DNA from 2 places in the Paenibacillus sp. FSL M7-1455 genome. Region 1 is predicted to be linked to the other one. Evidence: riboswitches for the same ligand, from Rfam matches in the RefSeq annotation. Region 1 holds a riboswitch; the other holds the start of a gene.
The links. Region 1 has a riboswitch for cyclic di-AMP ahead of NYE48_RS04695 (hypothetical protein). Riboswitches for the same ligand answer to the same signal wherever they lie in the genome.
Positions count from the first base shown of each region.

Region 1 (15,154 bases):
GTCCCCGGCCTGAAAAATCCATGAGAAATCGGTGAATTGTCCATGGCCTATTCGACCGTCCTCTTTTACCATCAATAATGATAATCATTATCAACTGGTGGAGCGCGCAAACCTCGAATTCACGTCCGGACGCATTTTGAAGTTTTGCAATCCTTCATGAAAAAGGGAGTCGAAGGGAGAAATCGGCAAGCGATGAAAAGAAAGAATCTTTTAGTAGGGGTAGTCTTGATGTTCGCGCTGGTTATATCGGCCTGCGGCAAAGCAAACGAAACCGCCGGGCAAGGAGCAAACCCAACGACGGGGCAAACAGAAAGCCGAAACGCCGGAAAAGCAGCGGAACAGCCTGCGGCCTCCGCATCGGGTATGAGAGTGGTCAAATACCTGGATAAGGAATATACGCTTCCTTCCAAAATCGAACGGATCGTCATCACCGGCGCCGTCGAGGCCATGGAAGACTCGATCGTGCTTGACGTGAAGCCGGTTGGCGCGATTTCCTTCTCCGGCAAGTTTCCGCCGCTGTTCGAATCGGTCACCCAAGACGCCAAGTCGGTCGGGGAAAAAACCGAGCCGAATTTCGAAACGATTTTGTCGCTGAAGCCGGACGTCATTTTGGGTTCGACCAAATTCAAGCCCGAAGTGATGGAGAAGCTGAGCAAAATCGCGCCGACCATTCCTTATTCCCACGTCTCCACGAATTGGGAAGCAAACCTGCGATTGCTGGGCGAACTTAGCGGCAAGCAGAATCAAGCCGAACAGGAGATCCAGAAATATAAAGAGGACCTGGCTGCGGCCAAAACCCAAATCGGCGACAAGCTTAAGGGCAAAAAGGTCGTGGCCGTGCGGATTCGCGGCGGCGAGCTTTACATTTATCCGGCGGCGGTGTTCTTCAATCCGGTTCTGTACGAGGATCTCGGTCTTGAAGTCCCGGCCGAAGTCCAAGCCGCCAAAGCGCAGGAGCTGGTCTCGAAGGAAAAATTCGCGGAGATGAATCCGGATTACCTGTTCATTCAATTTTCGCCGGACGAAAACCGGGATACGCCTCAGGCGCTTGAGGACTTCCGGAAAGACCCGATCATGGGCAGCCTGGACGCCTTCAAAAACGGCAGGGCGTTCGTAAACGCCGTCGACCCGCTGGCGCAAGGCGGCACGGCATACAGCAAAATCGAATTCCTGAAGGCGGCGGCGTCCCATCTTGCGAAATAAAGACCTCCATGTAAGGCGTGTTGACGATGCGTGATAAACGTACGCTGCAGGTTGCCATCCTGGCCATGGCTCCGGCAGCCATGGTGTTATTGATTGCGGCCTCCGTATTATACGGCGCCAAATCCATTTCGGCCGGGGAGATATGGCATGCGGTCGTGTCCTTCAACCCGGATTCGGTCGATCATCAAATCATCATGAGCTCCCGCCTGCCGCGTGCGGTAGGCGCGCTGCTGATCGGCGCGTTTCTTGCGGTTTCGGGAGCGCTGATGCAGGGTATGACCCGAAATTATTTAGCGTCCCCGTCGATGATGGGGGTGTCGGACGGTTCCGTGTTTGCGGTGACGCTGTGCATGGTATTTTGGCCGAGCGCGAATCCGAACGTGTACATTGTGAGTTCGCTGATCGGATCGGCGCTCGGGGCGGCCACCGTCTTTGGCCTCGCCCGGCTGATCCCTAACGGGCTGAGTCCCGTCAAATTGGCGATACTCGGCTCCATCATCGGAACGTTTCTCAGCGGCACGGCTCAAGCCCTGTCGACGTATTTCCAGGTGTCGCAAAATATCAGCTTCTGGTATAACGCCAGGCTGCACCAGATGGATCCGGAGCTCATCCGGCTCTGCATCCCGTTTGCGATTTTCGGTCTGGCGCTGGCGCTGGCCGCTTCCAAATCGGTCTCCGGCCTTTCGCTGGGGGAGGAGGTCGCCACGGGCCTGGGCATCCGTACAGGGCTGGCCAAAGCGGTGGCCGTTGTCGCCGTCGTCCTGCTGACAGGAGTTTCGGTAGCGCTCGCGGGCAAGGTGGCCTTCGTCGGCTTGATCATTCCGCACATCGCCCGTTTTTTCGCCGGTTCCGATTACCGCTGGATCATCCCGGTTTCCGGCGTGCTGGGGGGCGTATTCCTGGCGCTATGCGATATCGCCGCCCGGTTCGTCAACTATCCGTTCGAAACGCCGGTAGGCGTCGTGACGTCCTTGATCGGCGTGCCTTTCTTTTTGTATCTGATCCGGACAAGAGGAGGTGCGCAGCATGAATAGCTTGTCCCGAAAGCGGTTTTGGACGGTGGTTGCGGCCGGGCTGCTGCTGGCGGCCGCGGCGGCTTATCTCAGCCTGACCAACGGAACGTTTGATATGTCGGTGCCGGATGTGGTCACAACGCTGCTTCGCATCCATCCGACGCCGGAGCATGATCTGGTCGTGTTCGAGTTCCGTTTGCCGCGGATCGTGCTGGGGGCGCTCGTCGGTTTTGCTCTGGGCGTCGCGGGTTCCATGATTCAGGGCGTGACGAGGAACGGGCTTGCCGATCCCGGAATACTCGGGATCAATGCCGGGGCGGGGCTGGCCGTGGTGCTGTTCATGTTTTGGTTTCAAGGCAGCATGACCGCCACGGGCTGGCTCGGCGTGATGCTGATGCCGCTGTTCGGCGCGGCCGGAGGCCTGCTGGCGACGGCGGCCATTTATATGTTCGCGAAAGAGGGCGGCAGGCTTGATCCGCAGCGGCTCATCCTGGTCGGCATTGCGATCGCATCGGGTTTTGGCGCCCTGACCGTATATATCTCGCTTAAAATGAACCCCAAAGATTACGAGGCGGCCGTCGTATGGCTTGCGGGCAGCCTGCATGGGGCGAACTGGAAGTTCATCGTCACGATGCTGCCGTGGCTGCTGCTTCTGCCGTGGATCTGCCTGCGTTCGCGTCCGCTGGATCTGTTCCAGCTCAGCGAGGAAAGCCGGAAGGGCCTCGGGCTCAACGTGGAACGGGAAAAAAACATCATCCTGCTCTGCAGCGTCGGCCTCGTCAGCGCCAGCGTTGCGGTATCCGGCAGCATCGCCTTCGTCGGGCTGATCGCCCCGCATATGGCCAGGCGGCTCGTCCGTTTGCGGCATATCCATGTCATTCCGGTCAGCGGCTTGATCGGGATGATCATGGTGCTGACCGGCGATTTCATCGGGAAAACGGTGTTCGCTCCGGCCGAGCTGGCCGTCGGCATCGTCGTATCCATCATCGGCGTGCCTTATTTCGTATATTTGTTGATCCGCGCGCGGGGGTAGGACGATCATGACAGGAGGAAATTATGAATCGATATCAGGAGCTTATGGTTGGCGATCGGAAGCTGGTCGTTCATCTGCCGCCATCCTATGATGATTCGGGCCGCCGGTTCCCGGTTGCGTACGTGCAGGACGGCGGGGAACTGTTTGCCGGCTGCCTGAATTATTTGCAGCATTTACATACGTCGGGCCAGCTCGAGGAAATCATTTTGGTCGGGATCGTGCCTCGTTCCCGCCATGACGAATATACGCCGTGGCCGGCCGCCGCGCTCGCTGACGGATTTCCGCCCTTCGGCGGGCGGGGGCGGGCATATGTGGACGAGGTGGCGGATGTGCTGAAGCCTTACATCGACAGCCATTATCGGACAAAAAGCGATGCGAAGGATACCGCCATCCTCGGCGGATCGCTCGGCGGCCTGATCGCTTGGTTCGCAGGCTTCTGGCGTCCCGACGCGTTCGGCAGGATCGGCATGCTATCGGCCTCTTTCTGGTATGAGGGCGCGGTCGACTTCATCAAGGAACGCGATAACGCCGGGAACCCGGTGCGGATGTATATGTCCGTCGGGGAAAAGGAGGGCATTTACAAGAACAATCGGCAGCGGCATATGGTGGAGCTGACGAAGGAAGCGCACCGCCTGTGGCTTGAGAAAGGGATGCCTGTCAGCCGATTGAAGCTGGATTTGGAGCCGGAAGGCACGCATGACAACCTGTTTATGATGAGGCGGTTTCCCGAAGCCTTAAAATGGCTGTTCGGAAGAAAAGACGAAGCGGTCAAGGCTTCGGCCATGACCGACACCGGCGGGGTCCATCTCCCGGGCACGCGGACCTGGAGCTTCACCTCCGGCCTGAACGGCCGCGAATACCGGATCCTGATCGCCGAACCCGCGGGCCCGCCGCCGGAAGGAGGTTATCCCGCATTGTATACGCTGGATGCGAATGCTTCCTTCGGTTCGCTGACGGAAGCGGCAAGGCTGCAGTCGCGGGGGCCGCACGGGATTCCGCCGGCGCTCATCGTCGGGATCGGGTACCATTCCGACGATCCGATCGTCACGAAGGAACGGTTTTTCGATTATACGGTCTATGCCGACGACAGCGAGCTGCCGCAAAGACCGGATGCTTCCGGCTGGCCGCAAACCGGCGGAGCGGAGGCGTTCCTTGATGTTCTGGAATACGAGCTGAAACCCGCCGTAGAGTCTGCTTATGCGGTGGACCGTTCCCGGCAGTCCTTTTTCGGCCATTCGCTCGGAGGTTTCCTGGTTTTGTATGCGATGTTAACGAGGCCAAACGCTTATCGGCGATATTTCGCGGCCAGCCCGTCGATTTGGTGGAAAAACGGCCTGATCTTTAAGCTTTGGGAGGAACGCAGCGGTGCATTGGCGCTTCCCCGTTCGGAAATCGAGCTGCACTTAAGCGTAGGGAGCCTGGAGAAGCCGCACATGGTCAGCGATGCGTACCGGCTGTATGCGTTGATGACGGCAAGCGGCCGCGGCCCAAAAACAATTTCGATGAACGAGGTGCAAGGGGAGGGGCATGTCTCGCTTTTGCCTTCGCTGCTGAGCCCGATGCTGCGGATCGTGACGCGCTGAACCCTTCGCTCCAGCAGGTGGTCCGCTCCGTTCTGCAGGGCCGGCGCATATTCTTACGCATGCCTTTACGGAGCATTCAAAGCCCTTCCGGAATGAACCGGGAGGGCTTTTTGCCGCAGCCGGTTGTGGTCACCAGTGATGGACCGCGTGCTCCACGAACCCCGACATGTCCTTCACGTCGATCACGGTGCCGTCGTCCAGAACGGCTTTGCCGTTGAACCGCCCGAAAATTTGGTGGCAGCGGTTGTCGACGAACAGCATTTTCGTTTCGGTATACCGGTCGTAGATCGGCTCAAAATCCATTTCGAACCGCCCGTCATCGCTGGTGATTTTTTTCGGGGACATGTATCCGCCTGCCGCCAGGTCGACGTACACCTCGTTCAGCTTGTGGGCGTTTCCGTCGTAAAACAGCATATTTTCCGTGGCGGCCTCCGTATTGCCGAACCCGAAGCCGATGTTGAATCCGAAACGTTTGCCGCCGATCCAGGCGCTGCCGCTGCCCCAAACCCATTCATGGCTGAACGGCCAGACGCCGCGTCCCCAGTCGAGAAGTCCGAAAGCCGTTTCCGGCTCGAACGCGATCGTCCGGTCGCCAAACGCGACCGTGCCGCTGGCAGGCATGCAATTGATTTTGTGATTGTAATAAAAATAGCGAGGATCTTCGTCAAACGGCGTTGCAATGACCATCGATTCCAGATCGGGCTGGGAAAGCTCGATATCGACGTCCATCCGGGGGAACGTTTTCGGATCTCGGGTTCGGCAGCGCAAACGGCGGCCGCCTCTGTACACCTCAAACTGCATGTCGATCGTTTTGCGGCGAACGGCCAAATCCCCATGCTCGGCGGAAGCGGGCATGTGCAGCCGGTTGAACGGGAGCGCGATGATTTCTTTTGCGGCGTATGTTTTTTTCTCGTTCAAATCGATCAGCATCGCGGAAACTTCCCCGGCGTAAGAGGCGTGGCCGATGGTCAGCTGGAGGCAGCAATCGTCATTGGACACTTGGTAGAAATCCCATTCCTTGATCCGCCACGGCGGAGCTTTAATATGCTTGCGGTTGTAGCGCATCACGGCTTTGGTCGAATAGCCTTTTTGCATCAAGGTACCGTTCGGGTAGAGCAAATCGGAGAAGGTCGTAATCCGGTGGTTTCGCATGACGGGTCTTCCTCCTTATGTATTGCGATTAGATTTAGAAAGCGTTTACAAAAAACAAAAGACATGTGCCGCTGCATTTTTGCTAAATGGCTTTCACGTTAGGCTTACGGATGTCATGAAACCATTATATGGGGAAGCGGTTCGAAGAATCACCTTAAATTCCAGGGGGCTGCCGGGACTTAAAACGAAGCGTGGAAAAAGACCCCTCCGCGGCGTGCGGAAGGGTCTGCAACGTTTAACCTTCGATCGAGCGGTTGTCCGGGGAAGGCCGGAGCATGGCTTTCGCCCCGTCTTTGGATCGGGTCAGCAGGTACAAGGCATAAATGGCGATAAAGACGCCCAGGAACAACGAGGAATACCGATACATCGTGCCGTAGCTGCTGAAGGCGGCGATTTGCCCCAAAACGAGCGCGCCCACGGCCACCCCGAAGTCGAGCGAGTTGAAATACATGCTGTTCGCCATCCCTTGCCGCTGCGGCGGTACGAGCTGAAGCATCCAGGATTGCAGCGTCGGCTGCAGCGTGCCGAATCCAAGCCCGTAGAAGAGGGCGGCCAGCGCCAAAAAGCCGGTCGACGTCGAATAGGACAGCAGCCACAGCCCGACGATCAAACATGCCGCTGCCGGGATGAGCAGGGCTTTATGGCCTTTTTTGTCGTAAATTTTGCCGGAAATCGGCCGGATCAAAATGACCGCGGCCGCATTAAACAAAAAGAAAAGCGAGGCGTTGGCCAAATGGGCCTCTTTGCCGAACAGGTTCATAAAGCTGAGGAGCCCGCCGTACGTCACGGACATGAGCAGGTTCAGCAGGCTTGGCAGCAGGAGCGCTTTCGGGAATCCCTTTTTCTCCGGGACGGCCGAAAATGCTTTGGGAACGGCGGCGGGCTCCGGCGGTTTAACTTTTTTCGCCAGCGGATAAACAAGAGGGAAAATAAGGGCGATCACGATGATCGTTGCGTACACGAGCGCCGTGAACCCTTGTTTTTCCAGCAGCATGCTGCCGATGACGGGTCCAAGGGACAAGGCTATGCTGGTCGATAAGCCGAAATACCCCATGCCTTCGCCGAGGCGGCGGACCGGAACGATCCCGGATGCCATCGTCGGAAGCGTGGTGCTGCCCATGCCGAAGCCGATGCCGAACACGATCCGCATCGCTAGCAGCAGCGCAAGCGTGCCGCTCCATAGGTAGCCCAGCGTGGCGAGAAGCGCCAGGGCCAGCCCCAGAAACAAGATGACGTTGCGTTTCCCTTTTTCCAGCGCTTTCGCCGAGAAGAGACGGGAGATAATGGCGGATAAAGCAAACACGGTCGTGAACAGGCTGACCGTTAAAGCGCCCGCGTGAAAATGTTCTTTGACGTAACCGGGGAGCGGTGACAAGATCATCTGCAGGTTCAAAAACAGCAGCAGATTGCACACCGTCAGCATGATAAACTCCCGGGTCCACAATTTGTCTTTGGTGTCTTCCATGGTTGTAACCTCTACTCTACAAATATTCGGTCAATATTGGCGTTGATTTGTTTCATAATCTGGTCGAGCGTCTCGAGCTGCTCGTCCGTAATCCCGGCGATCAGCTCGTCGTTCAGGCTGAGCTCCAGCGGCTCGGTTTCGTTCATCAGCTGCTTAACGGCCGGGGTCGCATAGATCAAATAGGCTCTCCGGTCGCCGGGGTCGGGTTTGCGCCGGACGAAGCCCTTTTTGTCGAGAACGTCGAGGATCCGCGTAATGGAGGGCTGGTCTTTGCCGGATCTCAGCGCAAGCTCCTTTTGGTTGATTCCTTCCTGGAGATACACTTGGTACAGCACCGTCCATTGTTCGGGGGTTATGCCGTACGGCTTCAGTCTGCTTGCAAACAGGGAGGACATTTTGCGGGACATGTTGCCGAACCGGAATCCAATCGATTGGTGGGGCAATTTGGACCTTTTCAGAGAGATGCACTCCTTCAATTAATTGTCATAACAATTATATTCATATAAATAGAAATCGTCAACGAAACATCCATAAAATGGAATGTTATTCATTGCGGATGCATACAAGCACGGACGGCATTCGAGCGTCGCGCATCGAAACGACAATCCGGGCATGCGTATGTCAAAGCCGGTTTACGAGCAGGACGATCCGTCCAAAATAGAGGAATACTTCGGATACAGGCGCCGGATGCAGTCCGGACAGATGTCATGGGTGAACTCCGCATGCGTATGTTTTTCGAGAAAACTTTCGACCGAATTCCAAATATCTTGTTCGTCGCGGATTCTTTTGCAGACGGCGCAGATCGGAAGGAGCCCGCGCAGCGTTCGGATTTGGGTCAGGGCCTCCAGCAAATCATGCTCGATCATTTTGCTCTTGGTGATGTCGGTGAAGGACACGGTCATCCCTTTGACGGTATGGCGGCCATCGTCGTAAATCGCCGAGGCTTCGAGCAGATACCACTTATTCGCATGCTGCATCGAGGACTGGATTTCCTGGCGATAATAAGGCAGCGTTCCGTTCAATACGGAATCAAGCTCGTCCGGCGGCCGTCCGTCGGCCTCCGACAGGGCGTAATAAATCTGCATGAAGCTGACGCCGATCCATTCGAACGTTTCGGGAATGCCCGCATCGATCGAATTTTGGACCCAGTTTCGGTTGACGGAGACAATGCAGCCGTCGGCATCGACGACCGCGACGGCCTGCTTGAACGAATCGATGATTTCGGGAAAAGTGAAGCTTGTTTTAGGCAACTAAGGTCGCTCCCTCTATTTGTATTGGAAGTGCTTTATCGCAGGTACGGCGTGCTGGTTCAGGTCTGTCTGACGGGGAGTTCGCATCGGATGTTTGAGGATTGCGTGAATAAGGGAATAAACTTATTTCTCCAATTATTGTTATGTTATAATTACCGTAGCATAAAGAAAAGTATATACTTTTTTACGTCATTTTGCAAGAGAAAAATTACGAAAATACGTCGTCATAAGAATTATCGGAAGGCGGTTTAATATGCAATCCATTTACGAGCGAATCGAATCGTTAATCAAAATGCGGGGGATGACGAAAAAATCGTTTTGCGAGCAGCTCGGCATCAGCACGGGGAACCTGGGGGATTGGAAAAGAGGAAAATCAACGCCGGGTACCCATAAACTCATCGAAATTGCCTCCTTTTTCGACGTCAGCCTCGATTGGCTGATTTTGGGCAAAGACCAGGAGCGTTTTCATTTGAAGGAAAACACAGGTACATATGCATGGGAGGAAGGGGATGACGGCGACGTTCCGTTGTCCGAGAAGGAAAAAGAGTTCATTAGGGAATATATCGAGTTTACGCGTTACCGAAAAAAACAATCGAACGGCGAATGAGCAAATAGAATCGGACGCGACGGCCTTAAGGGACGCATGCGTCCGTTCCTGCAGGAAGGATGGACCGCCGATCCCGATGGGTCAGCCGGATGGCGGCAAGCCTTGAGGGAGCGGCTATCATGGGGGCTTGCCCCGGGACAACGCAAAAAAGAAGCCTTTGCTTTGGGAGCAAGGCTCTTTTTTGTGATTGGGAAAATTAACGTCCAGTCCGCGGGTTACGGCCCTTTCGGCCGATAAAGGCAAACGACAGCAGGCTCCCGGCCAGCAGGACGGCCGCAGTCAGGGCCAGCCCCAGGCGCATCCCCGCCGTCATCGACGGGGCGCCGCCGAGGATCGCGCCGATCATGGCCACGCCCAAGGTCGCGCCCACCTGCCGGCTTGAATTTAATGCGCCCGATGCGGCGCCTGTCTGCTCCCGGGGAACCGCGCTTATGACCGCGGTCATGAGCGCGGGGATGGTGAGGGAAACTCCAAGGCCGATCAGGAACAGGCCGATCAAAGGAAGGGCGTAATCGGAGGTTGAAACCATTCGCAGCTGCAAGATCGTTCCCGCGGCTGCAAGAAGGAATCCTGCGGTCATCGGGATTCTGGCGCCGATCCGGCCGACGATGCGGCCGGTGACGATCGGATTGAATACCAGCGGGATCGTCATCGGAAGGAGGGCCAGGCCTGCCGTATGAGCCGATAATCCGCGCGCTTGTTGAAAAAAGAGCGGCAGCGCGAACAAAATGCCCGACAATCCGATATTGACGGCCATGCCGGCAATCATTCCCGCCGATACGGTTGCGTTTCGAAACATTCCCAGCGGAAGCAGCGGGTCGGGGCCTTTCATTTCGGCCCGCGCAAAGAGAGCCGCGCTGACGAGCGCCAGGACGAAAGCGGCGATCACGATCGGTGATCCCCAGCCGTAAGCCGATCCCTCCATGAGCGCGAAGGATAACGCGGCGATGGCCGTTACAGCCGTCCATTGGCCCGTCCAATCCAGGGGCTGCCGCCGCTTGCGGGCGGTTTCGGCGCCGAGCCGCAGGACGATGGCCAAGCTGATGACGGCAAGCGGCACGTTCAGCAGGAAGATGCTTCGCCACCCGAGCGAATCGGCCAGCAGGCCGCCCGCAACGGGCCCGGCAGCCATGGCGATCCCCGTGACCGCAGCCCAGATGCCAAGCGCCCGGGCTCGTGCGGACGGTTCGGGAAATGCATGGGCAACGAGCGCTAGCGAGGCCGGCGTCAGAGCCGCGCCTCCGATGCCCAAAACGGCGCGCAAGGCGATCAGCAAGCCAAGCGAAGGGGCGGCCGCTGACAAGGCCGAAGCGGCCAGAAACAGGACCAGCCCTCCGGCATAGACGCGGCGCGCTCCCAGTTTGTCGGCCAGCCCGCCCATCGAGAGCAGGAAGCCGGCAAACACGATCGTATACGCATTGACGACCCATTGGAGGCCGGAAATCCCGCCGCCAAGGTCTGCGCGGATCGCGGGCAGCGCGACGCTGACTACCGTCGTGTCCAGCAGCACCATAAAGTATCCGATCGACAGTCCGAGCAGCAGCAGCGCTTTAGCCGGCTTCCAGCGGCCGTCGGACTTGATGTTCATCGCTTTTTCCAAGACAATCCCTCCGTAAAGGCAAAATCGGCAGTCATCGCCGTTACCGGGAAAGTGTATAATGGTTCTTATCATGGGACTAGATGAGGGTTTATCCTAGGAGAAATTCTCCTAGGGAACGGGAAGGGGAGGAGAAGCACTTGTGGGAAAAAGCGGATGGGGAGCGTCTTCGGGAGCTTGCCCAGTTTTTGCGGACCCGGCGCGCCCGGATGACGCCGGAGCAGGCCGGCTTGCCGACGGAGGGGCGCAGGCGGACTCCGGGACTTCGGCGCAGCGAGGTGGCGCTGCTTGCCGGCATCAGCGTCGATTGGTATACGTGGCTGGAACAGGGCCGAAACATACAGGTGTCTTCCCAGGTGCTGGAGAGCATCGCGCGCGCCTTGCAGCTCGATGCCGATGAAAAAAAACATCTGTTTCTGCTTGCCTTGCAGCAGTATCCCCCCGTTTCGGGGGAGGCTGCCGCGGAAATTACGCCTGCGCTTCAGCGGTTTCTGGACCTGCAGGGAACAAGCCCGGCTTACGTGACCGACCAGCGCTTAAACATCGTGGGATGGAACCGGATCGCCAGCATAATATATGGAGAATATGAAACGATGCCGGCAAGGGAACGCAACTCCGTCTGGCGTACGTTTACCTCCCCGGATGTCCGCGGCCTGCTCCAGGAACGTTGGGAAGCCCATGCCCGGCACCGTCTGGCGAAATTTCGGGCAAACTACGCCAAATTCGCCGGGGATCCATGGTGGACGGACTTGATCGGGGAATTAAACCGCGCAAGCGAAGAATTTAGGGCGTGGTGGCCGCGGCATGACGTCTTAAACGGCCCCGAAGGGAAAAAAATCATTCATCATCCGGCCGCGGGCCGGCTCGAAATCGAGCAGGTTTCGTTTGTGACGTCCGACGACCCGGGTTTGACCGTCACGATCAACGTTCCGACGGCGGACGGCGATACGGTCGCCAAGCTGGGCAAGCTGTTGAGGGAATGAACGGGCCGGGTCCCCGGCCCGTTTTTACGCAACGGATCTTGTATTTCACGGGATCGGACTGCATAAAAGAAATAAACTATTTACATATCGTGATAATCGGTGTATAATAACAGAGTTGCTGCAAAAGTTAATATTATGCGGTAGTGGTGGAATGGCAGACACGCTATCTTGAGGGGGTAGTGGGCGTACGCCCGTGGAGGTTCGAGTCCTCTCTACCGCATTGACGATCTGACCGAGAAAATCCCTGTTTTGCAGGGATTTTTTTGTTGCATCGGGCAATGTTTCGCCATCCAAGCGTTCGTTCGTGAAAAGAAGCGTTTGCGCAGCGGGGAATTCCATAGACTCACATATCACGAAAGAGGCCCACGCGGCCTCTTTTTTTGTTTTTATTTTGTTCCATTCTATATGATTTGGGTCGCCATAAGGCAGTAGCCCGCAATTCGATTGGGCCTGGCCGGTTTGCGGAAAAAGGGATCCGTATTCAAAGAAACGCAATAGAAGGGACTTTCGCATCCATTGCCAAAAACGCGAAAAATAGAGAGCATGCGAGAGCTTGGCGCAGATAAACACTTTTGTAAGCGATAACCTGTATGCTAGGGCCGCCATTTTACGCGGATAACGATTTCGCGACTCCTTTACATGCCGCTGCACGCGGGTGTATGATTCAAATCGTAATTGAACATGTTTCCATTTTTTAAAATCGCTGAGTTTCCGTTCGAAGAAGCGGAAATCGGGGGAACCAATCGCGCGTTCCCGTCGTCCGATGTGAGAGTCGGAAGGCAGGGGAGGCGCCGGGGTGAATCCTGCGAAACGGATGCCATGGATCCGATCGCGGGTAGAGCGACTCTCACCGCTCGAATCCGTCAGCTAACCTCGTAAGCGTCGCCTGAGAGAGGAATGATGAAACTTGTGATCGATGAACATCGGCCGCAGGGGATCGGATGACCTCTGTGGTTTTTTATTGCCAAAAACGCAACGTTGCACAAAATGGATGAAAGTCAATAGAAACGTCTTTAACGCTGAATTCCGGCTTTGGCCGGGAGCGGGGGAACCAACGCGCCGTTTGCTTCCACAAGCGGATGGCGCCGGGGTGAATCCCTTTGTCCGAAAACCGGACGGGGGAAGGGCGACTCTCACGCCCGAATCCGTCAGCTAACCTCGTAAGCGTATCGGGAGAGGCCCCATTCGTCGTGAGCGATATTTCATGGCTTTCTTTGGTCATGGATGTTGGAAGCCGCGGGAAAGAATCCTCTTTCCTGCGGCTTTTTTTATTCGGGTCAGCATTTCGGATAAGCATTTTTTAATAAAAGACGCGGTTGTTGGGATCGCCCGATCCAGAAACGAAAGGAGGCGAGAGCCGTGGAAGAGGAACTCATCGTCGTGACGGCCCCGAACGAGGCCGGGCGCAATTTTATCAAGCTTTTGATCTATCTCAAGCGGCCTTTCGCCGCGCTGACGAACAATGCCAAGGAAGAACGCGATCTGAAGAAGCTGGGCGTCTCCAAAGTCATCCGGCTCCATACCAACAACACGGAGGAATGGGTCGTGCCCGAGTGGAGGATCGGCCGGATTTTTATATTCGAAAACAGTTTGAATTTAACGTGCCGTTACTTGCAAATTTGCCGTGCTTGGACGCCGGATTCCATCTACGTAATCACCCGGGCGCATCACTCGCCGGGCATTTACCGGGGGCTTGGGGCGGACCATGTCATTCATACGCTAAACGGCGAGGTCGGTTTTTTGCTGAAGTAACGGTTTGGACGATTGAAACAGGATGCGGAAGGCCGAAGCAAGAAATGTCCGGAGCTTGCAAAAGGCAGGCAGCCGGGCAGAAAAAGGAGAGAGTTTGATCCATGATGGACCTTTTCATGATATTGACGCTGGCGGGCGTGTTCGGAATATTTTTGCTGTTTCTGATGTGGTGCGGCCATATCGTGGACGGGGGAGGAGACGGCAAATGATTGTGGTAATAATGCTGACGGCGTTTGTGTTCATCTACCTGGTGTATGCCCTGATCCATCCGGAACGGTTTTAAAAAAAAGCTGTGCGGGTAAGGCGAAGCCGCCTTCATCCGCGTTTGAAGAGGAGGAAGCGATTTTGGATATGTTGCAGATTGGCATCGTGATCGTGGTGCTGCTGCTATTGGTTAAACCGGTCGGCAGTTACATCTACCACGTTTTTTCTAATGAACCGAATCGGACGGACCGGATTTTCGGTCCCGTGGAAAAGCTTTTTTACGCCATCATCGGCCTTCGGAAGCGCTCGGGAATGAGCTGGAAAACATACGCCCTGAGCATGATCGCAACCAACATCGTGTTGGTGGCCGTAAGTTACGCGGTGCTGAGACTGATGGGCGGGCTGCCGGTCAACCCGAACGGGACGGGAAACATGGACGCCAGCTTGTCCTTCAATACCGTCATCAGTTTCATGACCAATACGAACCTGCAGCATTACAGCGGCGAAAGCGGCATGTCGTATTTGGGGCAGATGATCGTTATCACGATGATGATGTTTACTTCGGCCGCATCCGGCTTGGCCGTGGCGATCGCTTTTATTCGGGGCATCACGCGCCGCGAAGGCGGGCTGGGCAACTTTTTCGAGGATTTCATCAAGGCGCATGTCCGGGTGTTCCTGCCGCTGGCCTTGATCGTCACCCTGGTGCTTGTGGGGTTGAAGGTGCCCCAAACGCTTGATCCGACAGTGACCGTCCATACTTTAAGCGGAGCGGTGCAGCATATTGCGATGGGGCCGGTGGCCTCCTTGGAGTCGATCAAACATCTGGGGACGAACGGGGGCGGTTTTTTCGGAGCGAACTCGTCGCATCCGTTTGAAAATCCAAGTCCGCTCACGAATGTCATTGAAATTTTGAGCATGTGGACGATTTCGGCCGCATTGCCGTACACGTTCGGGCGTTTCGCCAACAACCGCAAGCAGGGCTGGATCATCTTTTCGGCCATGATGGTGCTGTTCCTGGGGTTCCTGTCCCTGACGTACGTATCGGAAAAAAGCGGCAACCCGCTGATCAATCAGTTGGGTATCGATGCCTCGCAGGGCAGCATGGAAGGAAAAGAGGTTCGTTTCGGCGTGGCGCAATCCGCCCTGTTCACGGCCGTGACGACCGCGGCGACCACCGGTTCGGTCAACAACATGCATGATACGCTGACCCCGCTCGGCGGACTGGCTCCGCTGGCGGAGATGATGCTGAACGTCGTCTTCGGCGGCAAAGGCGTCGGTCTTGTCAACATGCTGATGTACGCGATATTGGGCG
Region 1 covers NZ_JBBORO010000001.1:1,003,128-1,018,281, forward strand. The annotation lists gene NYE48_RS04630 (hypothetical protein) at 1-24, shown strand, start outside; gene NYE48_RS04635 (ABC transporter substrate-binding protein) at 193-1,203, shown strand; gene NYE48_RS04640 (FecCD family ABC transporter permease) at 1,230-2,237, shown strand; gene NYE48_RS04645 (FecCD family ABC transporter permease) at 2,230-3,249, shown strand; gene NYE48_RS04650 (alpha/beta hydrolase) at 3,273-4,832, shown strand; gene NYE48_RS04655 (DUF2804 domain-containing protein) at 4,962-5,984, opposite strand; gene NYE48_RS04660 (MFS transporter) at 6,220-7,449, opposite strand; gene NYE48_RS04665 (MarR family transcriptional regulator) at 7,461-7,856, opposite strand; gene NYE48_RS04670 (PAS domain-containing protein) at 8,082-8,699, opposite strand; gene NYE48_RS04675 (helix-turn-helix domain-containing protein) at 8,953-9,306, shown strand; gene NYE48_RS04680 (MFS transporter) at 9,503-10,906, opposite strand; gene NYE48_RS04685 (helix-turn-helix transcriptional regulator) at 11,044-11,886, shown strand; tRNA gene NYE48_RS04690 (tRNA-Leu) at 12,024-12,106, shown strand; cyclic di-AMP (ydaO/yuaA leader) riboswitch at 12,578-12,784, shown strand; cyclic di-AMP (ydaO/yuaA leader) riboswitch at 12,894-13,069, shown strand; gene NYE48_RS04695 (hypothetical protein) at 13,246-13,638, shown strand; gene kdpF (K(+)-transporting ATPase subunit F) at 13,859-13,921, shown strand; gene kdpA (potassium-transporting ATPase subunit KdpA) at 13,984-15,154, shown strand, end outside.

Region 2 (15,154 bases), 980 kb from region 1:
ATACGACGATCATGTCTTCGACGTTCGCTTTGTAATAGTCCATGTAAGCCCGAACGGCTTCGCCCGATAAATTCATGTACGTCATCGGCTTGATAAGCACCACTTTGTCGCTGCCGATCAAACCTTCGCCGATCAAAGCCTTGCATTTGCTGGGGCCAAATTTGATCCCATGGCGTTTCGCCAAAGCGTCAAGCATCATAAATCCGACGTTATGGCGCGTTTTTTCGTAGTTAGAACCGGGGTTGCCCAGTCCGACGATCCATTTCATTTCGTTTTGATTCCTCCAAACGGCGGTATATGGCGAGAAGGGTTATATTCTCCTCCCGGAAAACATACCCCTCTTTTGTCGCCATCCATTTATTCGATTTCAAACAGCTTGCTGATCGACAGTTCCTCATGAACCCGGATAATCGCTTCGCCCATAAGCGGAGCTACCGAAAGCACTTTGATTTTGTTGCTTGGGTCAGGATGCGTAATCGGAATGGTATCCGTTACAATGACTTCACTCAGCGGAGAGTTTTCAAGACGTTCCATGGCAGGACCGGAGAATACCGGATGCGTACAGCAAGCGTAAACTTCCTTGACCCCGCCTTCCATCAGCGCATTGGCGCCAAGGACGATGGTGCCGGCCGTATCGATGATGTCGTCGATCAAAATGGCCGTTTTGCCCTCGATGTGGCCGATGATGTTCATCACTTCGCTCACGTTCGGTTCCGGACGCCGCTTATCGATGATGGCCAGAGGGGCGTTCAGGAAGTCGGCCAGCTTTCTGGCACGCACGACGCCGCCGTGGTCCGGGGAGACGACGACCGGATTTTCGATCTGCTTCGAACGGAAATATTGCGCCAAAATCGGCACGCCAAGCAGATGGTCCACCGGAATGTCGAAAAATCCCTGAATCTGCATCGCGTGCAAATCCATCGTGATGACGCGGTGCGCTCCCGCTTTTTCAATCAGGTTAGCGACCAGCTTCGCAGTGATCGGATCGCGGGAACGGGCTTTGCGGTCCTGACGCGCGTAGCCGTAATAAGGAATCACGACATTGATGCTCTTCGCGGAGGCGCGTTTCAGCGCGTCGACCATGATCAGCAGCTCCATCAGGTTGTCGTTGACCGGGCCGCAGGTGGACTGGACGACATACACGTGGCAGCCGCGGACGCTTTCGTTCAGCTTCACTTGGATTTCGCCGTCGCTGAAGCTGGTGGTATGGGAATCGCCCATCGGAATCCCGATATAATCGGCTATTTGCTGCGCGAGCTTCGGATTGGAGTTACAAGTAAAAATCTTTAATTTCGAATCACAATAAGTCATAAAATAAAAACCCTCCGTGCTGGTTCATTGAAATTCATGCCTGTCTCCATTGCCGTTTGAACAATGATGCTTCTAGGAAATTGTGATTAATCCTCTATTACTATTTAATCATCCTTTGGACGCAAATGCTACTGCTTGTCTTTTTTTGCCTTTGCGCGGGCACGGATTTTTTCCGCGTATCCCGGCTTGTTCTCCTGACGCTTTCTGGCAATGGCCAGATCGTTTTCAGGCACCGAATGCGTAATGGTCGATCCTGCAACCACGTACGCGCCTTTCCCAACCTTCACAGGGGCGATTAGATTCACGTTGCTGCCGATAAAGGCATCGTCTTCGATTTCCGTTATGGATTTATTATACCCATCGTAGTTGACCGTTATCGCACCGCAGCCGACATTGACGTTTTTCCCGACGACCGCGTCGCCGATGTAGCTTAAATGCGACACTTTGGAACCGTCCGCGATCTTGGCGTTTTTGACCTCCACGAAATCGCCGATTTTCACGTCTTCCCCCAATTGGGCTTTCGGGCGCAAATAGGCATAAGGGCCGACGGTCGTGCGGTTTCCGACTTCCGCCTGGTCAAGCACGGAATGTTTGATGACCGCCCCGTCGCCGATGACGGAATCCTTGATCTCGCTTTGCGGCCCGATTTGGCAGTCTTCGCCGATGACGGTGTTTCCCGTAAGGACCGTGCCCGGAAGAAGCACCGTGTCGGAGCCGATTTTGACGTCCGCGCCGATATAGGTCGAGGCCGGATCAATGATGGTTACGCCGCCGAGCATATGCCGTTTGTTGATGCGCTCGCGCATCAAACGCTCCGCTTCGGAAAGGGCCAGACGGTCGTTGACGCCGATCGATTCCGCGTAATCTTCGGTCATGTACCCAAGCACCGTTTCGCCTGCGCCGACAAGGATGCCGATGACGTCGGTCAAATAATATTCCTGCTGCGCATTGTTGTTCGTTACTTTATCGAGAGCCGCAAACAGCTTGGCATTATCAAAGCAATATGTTCCGGTATTGAATTCGCGCACGGCATCTTCTTCCGGCGAGCAGTCCTTCTGTTCCACGATCCGCAGAACGCTGCCGTCTTCGCTCCGGATGACGCGCCCGTATCCTTTAGGATTTTCCGTATAAGCCGTCAGCACGGTTGCCGCCGCGTTATTGCTCTCATGAAGCTCCGTCAGAGCCTTCAACGTTTCCGCAGTAACAAGAGGCGTATCCCCGCAAATGACGATGGTAGAGCCTTGTTCCGATCCGAGGAGATCCTTTGCCATTTTCACGGCATGGCCCGTTCCGAGCTGCTGCTCCTGCAGCACGTATTCCGCGGCCTCACCCAGATAAGATTGGACGGCTTCCGCACCATGGCCCACGATAACGACGCTGCGCTCGCAGTCGACTTCTTTGACGGTATCCAGCACATGCCCTACCATAGGTTTTCCACAGACGGGGTGCAGCACTTTGTATAGTTTCGATTTCATTCGTTTACCCTGCCCTGCGGCAAGAACAATCGCCATTCTTTTCAAGGATCTTGACCTCCCACTCTTAAACTCATTAAAGAATATATCGTATTCTCCGTAAAAAGAAAAGAGAGCCATAAGTCTGGCTCTCTTTTCCTTGAACCCCAATTGTAAACCTTAAGCGCCTTCCTCAATCACTTCTTCTTCATTGGCAGCGCGTTCATATTCCGCCAGGACAGCCGTTTGGATCTTCTCCCGCGTACCGGAAGAGATCGGATGGGCGATGTCGCGGAATTCCCCGTCTGGAGTGCGCTTGCTCGGCATAGCAACGAACATTCCATTGTTGCCATCGATGACCCGAATATCATGAACCACAAATTCGTTATCAATGGTAATGGATGCGATTGCTTTCATTCTCCCCTCAGAGTTGACTCGGCGGAGTCTGACATCCGTAATTTGCATGTGTGTTCACCACCTTTTTCCATCAGAGACTTGGTGTATAATTCCACACAGCAGTTCAAAATCCTCTTTTTTGGAGCAACAAAATGTCCTAATTTCAGGAATTTTTTTATAGAAATGAGATTGTCGACAGACTTCGGAACTATTCGTCCCGAAAAGTTTCCAGTCGACATATTTCGTCAAGACGTAGCCGGGTCAGTTTTTAGTAAAATAATTGCCCGGTTTCACGCCGATTTCCTTCGTTTTGGCGTCGACGCCGGTCAAGGTCGCCAGCGACACGTAGTCATGCAGGAGACGCTCCTCCGTATCCACCTCGCCGGATTCCACCAATACGCCCACGCCTGCGACTTCGGCATCAAATTCGGCCAGCAAATCGACCATCCCTTGAATGGTTCCGCCGGCTTTCATGAAGTCGTCCACGATCAGGACTTTGGACTTCTCTTTGAGGGCGCGCCGCGACAGCGACATGGTGTGGATGCTTTTATGCGAGCCTGAGACGTAGTTGATGCTCACCGCCGAACCTTCCGTCACCTGGTGGTCCCTCCGGACCAGGACTACGGGCAAATTCAGCTGGGCACCGGTCGCATAAGCCAGCGGGATCCCTTTGGTCTCCACCGTCATCACCACGTCGATCTCCTGATCGGCAAAGGCGGTGGCAAATATTTTCCCCGCTTCGTTCATCAAGGACGGCTCTCCGAGCAAATCGGACATATACAGGTATCCGCCGGGGAGGATGCGGTCTTTTTGCTGCAGCTGGCTGCAAAGCTCCTCCGCAAAGGCCAACGCCTGACTCTTCGGCATCTTCGGAATGAACTTCACGCCTCCGGCCGCTCCGGCCAGCGTCAGCAGTTCTCCCATGCCCTCGTCCTCGAATACCTCCTTGATGATCACCAGGTCTTCGCTGATCGAGGATTTGGCGGCCCCGTACCGTTCGGCGAACGTGGTGAGCGGGATCAAAGTATGAGGTCTGGACAGCAAATATTGGGTCATCTCGACCAGACGCGCGCTTCGCTTTAATTTTTTCACGAAAACTCCTCGCTATCACTTTATTCATCAACGATGGCCGGCCAAACTAGCTGCTTTCGGTCAAGCCATCTTCAAATTCGATTTCCCTATGTGTAAAATCCGAATAATACAGTATAAATATAGCATTTTTGTACGTGTTTGTACAAGAAGATCCTGCCCCGCAAACATTTCCGGCCCGGCTTGCTTTTTATGCGCCCGGCAGGATCATCAGGTCAATAGCCGCACCGCGTACACTTCCCGGCAAAACCCGCGAAGTCCGTTATAAATCCGCGCGACCTTCGATTCTTTATAAACAAGCCCGAATACGGTCGGGCCGCTTCCCGACATGAGCGCTCCGTCGGCCCCGAGTCTCAGCATGGCTTCCTTCAGCTGGGCCACCTGCGGGTGAAGCTTCAGCGTCACATCCTCAAGCACGTTGCCGAGACGTTCGCATACGGCTCCGAAATCGCCGGCTTCGATCGCTTTGACCATCTGCTCGGCGGACGGATGACGCTTTACCTCTGCCGCCCTGAATTTGCCGTAGACCTCCGCCGTCGACACATTGATGGGAGGCTTGGCCAAAATAACCCAGCAGCTTAGCGGATTGTCCACCTTGGCGAGCTTCTCCCCACGCCCGGTCGCAAGCGCCGTGCCCCCCGTCACGCAAAAGGGAACATCCGACCCCAGCTCGGCTCCCAGCTCCTGTAGCTCTTGCATGGGTATGTTCAAATTCCACAGCCGGTTCAATCCCCTCAGCGCCGCGGCCGCGTCGCTGCTGCCCCCCGCCAAACCCGCGGCTACCGGGATTTTTTTGTCCAAGTGGATATGGACGCCGCTGCGGACGTCGTACCGGTCTTTGATCAGTCTTGCGGCCTGGAAGGCCAAGTTTTTCTCGTCAAGCGGGATATACCCCGCCTGGCTCGTAATAATGATGGTGTCGCGCGGCAGCTCCGACATTTCCAGCCTGTCCGCCAAATCGACCATCGTCATGACCATTTCGACCTCGTGGAAGCCGTCCGGCCTTTTATGTAATACATCCAGCATCAAATTGATTTTGGCCGGTGCTTTTTCGTAAATTTTCAAGGCGTTCACCCACCCTTAAGTTTCCCTCGCTATCAGCTTCAAATCATTATAACAAACTGTACCAAGCAAGTCATTTCGAACCTTCCGCGGCCTATAGAAAAACGGAGATTCCCATGCGATGCCATGGAGATCTCCGTCTGACATGTTTTGAACCTTACGATTTGCGGGCTGCAGCCTCTTCGGCGAGCTGGATGGCGCGTTTCACCATGTTGCCGGCGTCCTTGGCTTTAATGCCGCCCCAACCCTCCTGCTGAACCGTTTCGTAAAACCCCAAATCCTTGGCAAGCTCCGTCTTCAGTTCCTCCGACATCACGCTGCGGCGTCTGCGGCTCATTTGCAGTCCTCCTTGTCAATCCCGGAACCGGCCCCGTTTAAGCCATCTTCGGGACGGTCCTTCGTTATGCGGTAAAAGGAATTCCTTTTGTATTATTTCTCGCCCGACCCGGCCCCATTCGAAAAATCCGCTGACAACAAAAAACAGCCTTCCGCACGGGAAAGCTGCTTCCAAATAAAAAAGTTACGCCTGATCCTGCTTAGTCCGCGTCCTTCGCCTGCTCTTCGCAAATGGTGACTTCCACGGATTCAGTAAGAATATCTGCATAGCTGTATGAAACACGTTTAAAGGTTTGCTGTTCTTGATCCAGCTTGACGATAAAAACAGAAGGGTACGTTTCCTCGAGCACGCCCGTACGTTCGATCGTCTTACGACGTCCACCGTTAGCCCGGAGCGATATTTTCTGACCTACATGAGCCTCGAGATTTCGTTTGATTTCCAACAGCGCATTTTTAGCCATTGTCGACGACCACCTCTTTCCTTGTCCATTATAACGCAGGAAGAAGTTTTTGTCAAATAAAATTTAAATTATATCAGCATCAAATTTAATTTGTCAATCGGTTTTTTTGCGGGATTTTGCAGGATTTCCGCATACACGCCGTTAACGACAAAAAAACCTTAATCCATGTATCGCGATTAAGGTTTTTCGGCTGCTCATCCCATGATGCTCTTGTTTAGAAAAACGGGTTTACATCACCGAAGGCGTGACCTTCAGCTGGGAAAGGTCATTCAGGCGCGGCAGTCCGATGCGGTAGCTTCCGCGCGTTTCGATGCCCCCCACGCCCTGCGCCCCGCTGATCGTATTATGAAGCACATCCATCATGTTGATGGTTTCCCTCACCGACGTAAAGGAGGCCTTGGCGGCCACGTAAACGGGATCCAGCGCATGGATGAGTATGCGCCCCGGCGAGCTGGCGAAATTCGCTCCCGCTTGCAGCAGCGCCTCAAAATGCGACTGGCAGGCACCGGCAATGATCGTCAGCGTATCGTAATGCCGTTCGTATTGACGGGCAACCTGAATGGCCGAAACGAAATTTTGGGAATTTTTGTAGCTGTTCAGGTTATAGAGATCATTGTTCGGCCGGTGCTTCAACACTCCGTCATGCCCCGTAATGACCACGATATCCGGCCGCACCCGCGGCAGCAGGCGATAGAGCGCATCCGCCATGCCCGCCTCGTTAACGTAATGTCCCTCGACGGGCACGCGAAGCTGCTGGTAAAGATTCAGGCTCTTTTTTAAGTAATTGATATCTCCATCGAGATGGAGGACTTTACCCGGAACTTCAAAATAAGAAGGCTGTTCCGCCATCGGCCATTCCCCGCCGAGATTCGCTTGCGTGCGTTCGGTCAGCTCCTCCCGGTGGCGCTGCAGCCTGCTTAGCGACTCGTTGGCACGGATATGGGCCTTCTGCGTTTTTTCATTGAACGGCGCATATGGCACCCGAACGAGGTCATCGAGGGGCGAATCAGCCAACAGCCGAAACTCGGTCCCCTTGATCACAGCCAAATTGCTCCGCAGATCTTCCACGCGGAAAGCGACATCACCGCCATAAGATTTGCGGACGACCAGGTCTCCTACATTCATCACAACATCACCCCTACCCCATGGTATGGGCGAATCTCCCCAATGGTTCTTCCCTTTTGCCAAAATAAGCATGGGACAAGGCGCCCTGCGCGCGCCAACCTTGATGCGGTCAACGAAACGTCTTCATCCCCGTACGCCGGCCCGGAGCAAGACGTTGCAAAGCGTCGCATACTCCTGCAAGCTGAGGGTTTCGCCGCGGCGGGAAGGTTCGATCCCTGCAGCGTGAAGCAGCTCCTCGAGCCGCTCCCGGCCCTCTTTGGGAAAAAATCTCGTCTTGAGATTGTTGGCGATCGTTTTTCGGCGTTGGGCAAACGAAGCGTGTACCACCTGAAAAAAGAAATTTTCGTCGTCCACCTCGACCGGAGGCTGCTCGCGCACCTTGAGGCGAATGACGGCCGACTCGACGTTCGGCTGCGGAATGAATACCGTTTTCGGTACGATGCAGACCAGTTCAGGCTCGCTGTAATACTGCACGGCGATGCTCAGACTGCCGTAGTCCTTCGTGCCGGGCGAAGCAGCCATGCGTTCGGCCACCTCTTTTTGGATCATGACCACGATGTTCTCCAGCGGCAGCCGCTCTTCAAGCAGTTTCATCAAAATCGGGGTCGTCACGTAATAAGGCAAATTGGCAACGACGCTGACTTTGGAGACATTCGCGAAATCCTCCTTAAAGAGGGCGCCAAGATCCGTCTTCAGCACGTCGCCATGATGAATGCGCACATGCGGATACGGTTCCAATACCTCCTGGAGAATCGGAATAAGCCGCTGGTCGATTTCGACGGCCGTGACGGCGCCCGCTTCCCGGGCCAGCTTTTCGGTAAGGGCTCCGATCCCCGGCCCGATCTCCAAAGCTCCCTTGGAGGCATCCAGTCCCGCCGCCTCCACGATTTTGCCTAAAATATTTTGATCGATCAGAAAATTTTGCCCCAGGCTTTTTTTAAACGAAAAACCGTGACGCTGGATGATTTCCTTCGTCCGTCTTGGCGAGGCGATATCGTCCATTCGCTGCATATCTCAACCTTCCCCTTCCTGTTCCAATTGGGCTAACGCCTCCGCGAACTCCTCGCGCGTAATCTGAAAAACGGCCAGACGCTTATGGAACTGCTTGCCGTTGCAATACCCTATGCCCAGCAGGTTTCCCATCACCATGCGTCTGCGGGCCGCGTCCGGGTGCACCAGAAGCCCTGCGGCCATCAGATCCTCCATATCGATCAGGCTTTCCGCGCCTTCGTAGGTCGTATGCACGCGGGAGAGGGCCTTGCGGATCGCTTCCGGCGAAGCGTTCTCCACGCCGATGTCCCCTTTCCGCGTCGCTTCCGACTCCGGAATAAAGGCATGCTTGCAGCCGGGAACCTTGCTCGCGATAATTTTTCGAATCCGCTCCCCGGCATGGTCCGGGTCCGTCAACACAATGACTCCCCGGCGTTCCTGGGCCAAGGCAATCCGCTTCAGTACGCGGCCGTTGATCGCCGAACCGCCGGTTTCGATCGTGTCGGCTTCCACCGCCCGCTTCACGGCCACGGTATCGTCCCGTCCTTCCACGACTATGACTTCCTTGATCATGACCTGCTTCTCCCTTTCCTAAAGCTCGTCCGTTCATGCGTCGTAAGTTTTCGGACATCCAAACAACAAAAAGAAGAGGAATGCTCCTCTTCTTTAGCATGACATTTTCATGATCATAATACTATAACATTAGAATGACATTGTAAAACGAAATTAATTCAATTGCGGCTTCACGGGGCCGATGACGTATACTTTCATCCCGGATTTGCGGCCGAAGTTGTTGGCGCGCTTCACGGAGTCATAGTAGAGGTCGATCTTATTGCCCTTAATGGCGCCGCCCGTGTCTTCGGCACGGCGGAAGCCGATGCCTTCGATGTACACCCACCAGCCGAGCGGAATCACGTTCGGATCCACGGCGATGGTGCGGCCTTCCGTGACCCGCGTTCCCGTAGCGGTACGGGTACCGATTCCGGGTTCGCCGGCAGAATAAGCCGTCATCGAGACATGAATCATTTTTTTATATGAGAAATCAACACCGGCTTTGCTTACGCGGTTATTGCTGCTTACGGTTTTTTTCGTTTTGGCGGCTGATGAAGTTTGGGCGGTGGAAGAAGATTTAACGGCCGCTGTTTGAACGACGACAGGCGGAGCCGGTTTTTTCTTCGTGCCCACGGCGATGATTTTATCCAGCGTTTTTGCCTGCACTTCCTTGCCCACCATGCGCATGGATACCATTTGGCCGTCATGATATACCTTTTCGATGTGCTGCACCATCACGCCGGGCTTTCCCTGCTGAATGACGCGGTTGTCGCCGACCGTCAGGCTGGGATCGGCCGTCTTGATGACGCGGAAAGGCAAACTTTCATGGCGGTCCACGACTTGCTTGTTGACGCGCACGATACGGATATCCGTTTGGCCCGTCACCCGCTCGGTCAGAGCCGGAGTGACTTTATCGTGTTCTTTGAGCGATACGCCGAACTCCTTCAATACGTCGCCAACCGTGTCTTTGGTGGTATACAACTTTTTCGTTGCCCCGTCCACCGTCAATTGAACGGGAGCGGCGCGGTCGATCACCACTTTGTCACCATTCTGGAGCGATCCGCTCAGCGGCATGGAGACTTGATCTTCCGGTTTGAGGCTGATTGCCTGCTCATCCAGCATTTCTTGTAAAACGGATTTGTGAGTCTGAATCTTTTTGACCTGACCGTCTACCACCAGGTACACCTGTTTGCGCGTGGATGAGTTGACCAGCAGCAAAATCATGATGGTGACCGCGATCGTAACGATAGCTGCAGTAGAGATTTGGCGCAAATTCTCATGCTTCCATCGCAATGCGTAAGACATGCTGGAGATTTTTGAATCATGGGTCTCTTCTTGATGGAAAATGCCCACCTTCTCGATCCTCCTTCATAGCCTCGCCATTAGAGTTACGCATGAATGATTTGACGCGGGCTATACTCGATTTTTTACAAGAACACATAAGGAGCATGCGTTCTTGCACCATGAACCTATCTTTTTTTCATGATTTGTCGCCTCCCGTTTTACAACAGTATGACGACGCCTTCTCCATTATTCAAAAACAAAAGAAGCCAGCTAAGAGCTTATGAGGTCTCCTTCGTGGCTTCCCTGGATGTCAGAATGACGGAAAAGTAAATGCACGAAACCCTCTCTTTATGTCGCTTACGGGGTTAGCTGTCGGGTTTGGGCGAAAGAGAGCCGCCCGATCAACGCCAGCCCGCTCATGGCGGACCGCGCCGAATTCACCCCTGAGACCCTGAAAAGAAATCAAATACATCCCGAGCCCGGGTCGGTATAAAAGGGACCGCCGCGCTCTATGTATTGGTTCCCCCGCTCTTTCGAGACCGAAAGACTCAGCGAGATTGGTTCACGGAGGCTGCCGCGATGCCGAAAAAGGAAGCGGCTTACAGCAGCCCAAGTTCACTGAAAAGATGATATCCTGTTTTGATGCATGTTGTAAAGCGGGAATCAACAACGTTTATTTGAATATATGGTTAAAAATTTGTAATATTCATGGTTTTTTTGGTTAAAATTCTTTAATGCTTCGTTCATGCTCGTTTTTTCAGCTGTTTTTCTCCCGTTTTCACTTAATTCCAAATCGTTCCAGTGCATTTTGGGTGGTGATTCGGGCAATTTCCTCCACCTCGACCCCCTTAATCTGGGCAGCTGCCTCGGCTACCAAACGAACGTTGGCAGACTCATTTCGCTTCCCCCGGAATGGGTGCGGCGTCAGGTACGGAGAGTCGGTTTCGATCAGCAGCCGGTCCATCGGAACCTGCGCAAGCACTTCCTTGGGCTGTCTGGCGTTTTTGAACGTGATCGGTCCTCCGAAGGATAGATGGAACCCCATGTTCAGGCATAACTTGGCCGTTTCCCAGCTGCCGGAGTAGGAGTGCATGACGCCTCCGACCTCGCTGGCCTTTTCCTCCCGCAGGATTTTCACGATATCCTCGTGCGCATCCCGGTTATGGATCACGATCGGCATGCCGAGCTCCCGGGCCAACCCGATTTGCTGGCGCAAAACCCGGTGCTGCACGTCTTTCGGGGAGGTATCCCAATAATAATCGAGCCCGATTTCGCCGATGGCCACGACTTTTTCATGGCTGCATAAAGATGCAATCCATTCGAGATCCCCTTCCTTCATCGTGATCGCATCCTGAGGATGCCAGCCGACGGCGGCGTATATAAAATCATGCGTTTCCGCAAGCTTCATCGTGGACGGAATCGTTTCGCGGTTAAAACCGACGTTGATCATCCGGCTGACGCCGTTTTCCACGGCGCGGCGAATGGTCTCTTCGCGGTCCTCGTCGAACTGCGGCGCGTCCAAATGCGTATGCGTGTCGAATAAATTCATGTCTGGAACTCCCTTCGTGTCATAAAGCATAGATTAATATGGGGCAAATCCGTGAATCATGCTGTCGTTATCGCTTGAAAATGCGGGAAACCGGGTCGGATAGGGAAGAAATAACGTCTTTCATTTTCGCCCCCGGATAATATAAGTGATATTTCCCGCGATGTATGCCGCTGATGGAGCGGACAATATCCGACACCTCCGATATTTCCCGCAGGCGTTCGTCCCGGTCAAGCAGCAGAATCTGCTTTTGGCTGGATCCGTCTCCCGGCCGAAATACATCGTACGGAAGATCCGTCGGAAAATCAATCTCGAGATCGTATTCGGGATTCAGGCCGACCCGCTCAAAATCGCGGCGGATCTCTTCGATCATTTCCAGATCCACCGATTCCACTTCCACATATTTATACAGCCTGCGATGCATAAAACGGCTGCAAAGCTCGCTCAGCACGGCGTCTTTTTCGTTCGTCCATTGCGAAAACACGGTTTGGATCAGCGCTTCATCGAGTTTCAAATAATCCTGCACGGTCAGCCGGTCTTCGAAAAGCCCCGGAAGCGGCTCAATCATGAAGCCAAAAACGTAGTTATCCCGGTATAGCTCCTTCGCGCGCCGGAAGATCTGCCGCAAAATGATTTCCGAACTGCGCGTCACCGGATGGAAATAAACCTGCCAATACATCTGGTACCGGGACATCAGGTAATCTTCCACCGCATGCATCCCCGATTCCTTCACGACGATTCTTCCCTGGTACGGACGAAGCATGCGCAGGATCCGGTCGATGTCGATCGTTCCGTAATTGACGCCCGTGTAATAAGCATCCCGCAGCAAATAGTCCATCCGGTCGGCGTCCAGCGGACTCGACACCAGATTGACCACGATCGGATGCTCGTAATCCTTGGCGATTACCGATGCGACCTTGGCGGGAAAGTCTTCGGCCACCTCGGTCAAAATCGCGTTTACTTCGGTATCCCCGAGAATAATGCGGCGGGTCCAATCCTCATGGTCCATCCGGAACGCCTCTTCGATCGAGTGGGAAAAAGGGCCGTGCCCCAGGTCATGCAGCAAGGCGGCGCAGAGGGTTAACAGTTTCTCGCTGTTCGGCCAATCCGCGTAGCCGCTTCGCTCGAATTGGGATATGATGCGGCGCGTAATTTCATACACGCCAAGCGAGTGGGAGAACCGGCTGTGCTCCGCCCCGTGGAACGTCAAATACGAGGTGCCTAGTTGGCGGATCCGCCGCAGCCTCTGGAACTCCGCCGTGTTAATCAGCCGCCAGATGGTGGAGTGTTGGACATGAATGTAATTATGTACGGGGTCCTTGAACACTTTTTCTTCATTTAAGGTATGCATGCGACTCATCTCCTTTTTAAAAGCTTAAAATTAAACTATTTTTGAACTTTTTTCGACAATCCGTGTCGAATAGTGTCGTTTCGGGTAGAAAAATTGATTTCCAAATCGACATTATCCTACCAAGGATATATAATGGGAAAAGAATCCTGGTATGAGTGATATCCCAGGTGCCATGCAATCTGTTCTCATTTTGGCGACGAATTTGCAGGTTGACTTTTTTGGGAATCGTTGGTATTATTGATATCATAAAAGAGAGAACGTTGTCGAATTATGGCACTATAAAACTATGGCGAGAGGAGCAATGATCAGTTATGATGAAATCAACTGGTATTGTAAGAAAAGTAGATGAACTGGGCCGGGTCGTTATTCCGATTGAATTGCGCCGCACACTGGGCATCGGGGAAAAAGACGCATTGGAAATTTACGTGGACGGAGAACGCATTATGCTCAAGAAATATGAGCCTGCTTGCATCTTTTGCGGCAATGCCGAGAACGTGACTTACTTCAAAGGAAAAATTGTTTGCCACGATTGCATCTCGGAAATCCCAACACCTGTGACAAATTAAGTTTTTTAGTATATAATAGTATTATTCTATTTGTTAATTCTAACCTTTTTCATATCTCCTTGGTGTCTCCTAGGCTAAGAACCCGGCCTTTGGAGACATTTTTTTGTCCCGCCGGCTGCGTTGCCCGCCGCAGGTTATGGGCCTTAAGGCACGCTTCCCGCAAGCGGGCTTGGTTTCGGCAGCCAAGGCATTGGGCATCTGCAGCAGGCTCAAATCAATGCGTTATAAATATCGCGCTTGGAGACGCCGCGGTCGACCGCGGTTTTTTTCATGGCCTCTTTGCGCGGAATTCCTTGTGCCTCGTAGTGCGCCACATGCTCCTCGATCGTCAGGTTCTGCCACCATGCGGCCAGCCGCTCCTGCTCCTCTTCCGGGCTCGTGCCTTCCACGACCACGCAATATTCGCCCTGCGGCGGATGCTCCTGAAGATAGTCGAGACATTCCTGGACGTCCCCGCGCACAAATTCCTCGTAACGTTTCGTCAGTTCCCGCGCCAATACGACTTTTCGGTTTCCAAGCACGCTTTGGATCGCGGTCAACGTTTTGATGACCCGGTGCGGCGATTCGTAAAACAGCAGCGTCCCCTGGGCCGACTGAAAAGATTGAAGCGTCTCCTCCACATCTTTGCGTTCCCGGGGAAGGAACCCGATAAAGGTAAAACGGTCGGTCGGAAGGCCGGATGCGATCAAAGACGACAGCGCCGCATTGGCTCCCGGAATCGGTATGACGCTGATCCCTTCCTCGACCGCCAGCTTGACGAGATCAGCCCCGGGGTCGGAAATCGCCGGCAGACCGGCGTCGCTGACAAGCGCCAAATTTTTTCCTTCTATTATATAGCGTATTAATTCCGGTCCGCTTGCCCCCTTGTTATGCTCATGGTAGCTGAACAGCATTTGCGGGCTAATCTCGAAATGCGTCAGCAGTTTTCGCGTCTGGCGCGTATCCTCTGCCGCGATGATGTCGCATTCCTTTAACGTCCGTATGGCCCGAAACGTCATATCCTCCAAATTCCCGATCGGCGTAGCGACAAGATACAGAGCCCCTTTGCCGTCTCCGGACCGGTTTTGAAAACTGCTTTGTCGTGTCAGACTCATGCTTCTCCCTCTTTGGAACCGTAGTAAATTTCCATGATTTCCGGACAATATCGGTTTTGCTCGTCATAAACGATCAGCGGCGGAAGCAGCCTTACCTCCGGTTTCCCCTCCCGTATGCATTCGATCAACACCATGTTGGCCTCCAGATGGGCACGGGGATGAACGAAACGCATCCGTTTCGGCTCCAGCCTATGTTTTCGCATCAAAGCGATGATATCGCCGAGACGCGACGGTTTATGAACCATGCTTACCTTTCCTCCCGGCTTGACCAATCTGAAGCAGGCTTGGATGACCTCCTCCAGCGTGCAGCTGATTTCATGGCGGGCAATCGCCTGATGCGGGTTGAGTTTGATGTCGCTTCCGTTCAGCGGCATGTAAGGCGGATTGACGGTAATGGCATCATAAGCCTGATGTCCCGTCTCCTTATAAAGCTCCCTTAAATCTCCCTCCCGAATGACGATCCGGTCTTCCATCCCGTTCATCGCCACGCTGCGTTTGGCCATACCGGCAAGCCTAGGCTGAATCTCGATCCCTTCGATG
Region 2 covers NZ_JBBORO010000001.1:26,002-41,155, reverse strand. The annotation lists gene pth (aminoacyl-tRNA hydrolase) at 1-268, opposite strand, end outside; gene NYE48_RS00190 (ribose-phosphate diphosphokinase) at 358-1,311, opposite strand; gene glmU (bifunctional UDP-N-acetylglucosamine diphosphorylase/glucosamine-1-phosphate N-acetyltransferase GlmU) at 1,440-2,822, opposite strand; gene spoVG (septation regulator SpoVG) at 2,943-3,227, opposite strand; gene purR (pur operon repressor) at 3,420-4,250, opposite strand; gene ispE (4-(cytidine 5'-diphospho)-2-C-methyl-D-erythritol kinase) at 4,458-5,312, opposite strand; gene NYE48_RS00165 (small, acid-soluble spore protein, alpha/beta type) at 5,467-5,646, opposite strand; gene veg (biofilm formation stimulator Veg) at 5,846-6,106, opposite strand; gene yabG (sporulation peptidase YabG) at 6,335-7,231, opposite strand; gene rsmA (16S rRNA (adenine(1518)-N(6)/adenine(1519)-N(6))-dimethyltransferase RsmA) at 7,355-8,242, opposite strand; gene rnmV (ribonuclease M5) at 8,246-8,794, opposite strand; gene NYE48_RS00140 (ubiquitin-like domain-containing protein) at 8,948-10,126, opposite strand; cyclic di-AMP (ydaO/yuaA leader) riboswitch at 10,397-10,621, opposite strand; gene NYE48_RS00135 (TatD family hydrolase) at 10,836-11,606, opposite strand; gene NYE48_RS00130 (HD domain-containing protein) at 11,674-12,954, opposite strand; gene NYE48_RS00125 (AbrB/MazE/SpoVT family DNA-binding domain-containing protein) at 13,266-13,520, shown strand; gene rsmI (16S rRNA (cytidine(1402)-2'-O)-methyltransferase) at 13,730-14,614, opposite strand; gene NYE48_RS00115 (tRNA1(Val) (adenine(37)-N6)-methyltransferase) at 14,611-15,154, opposite strand, start outside.
Region 2: linked by a shared signal. The riboswitch ahead of NYE48_RS00140 (ubiquitin-like domain-containing protein) and the one ahead of NYE48_RS04695 (hypothetical protein) in region 1 are both predicted to bind cyclic di-AMP.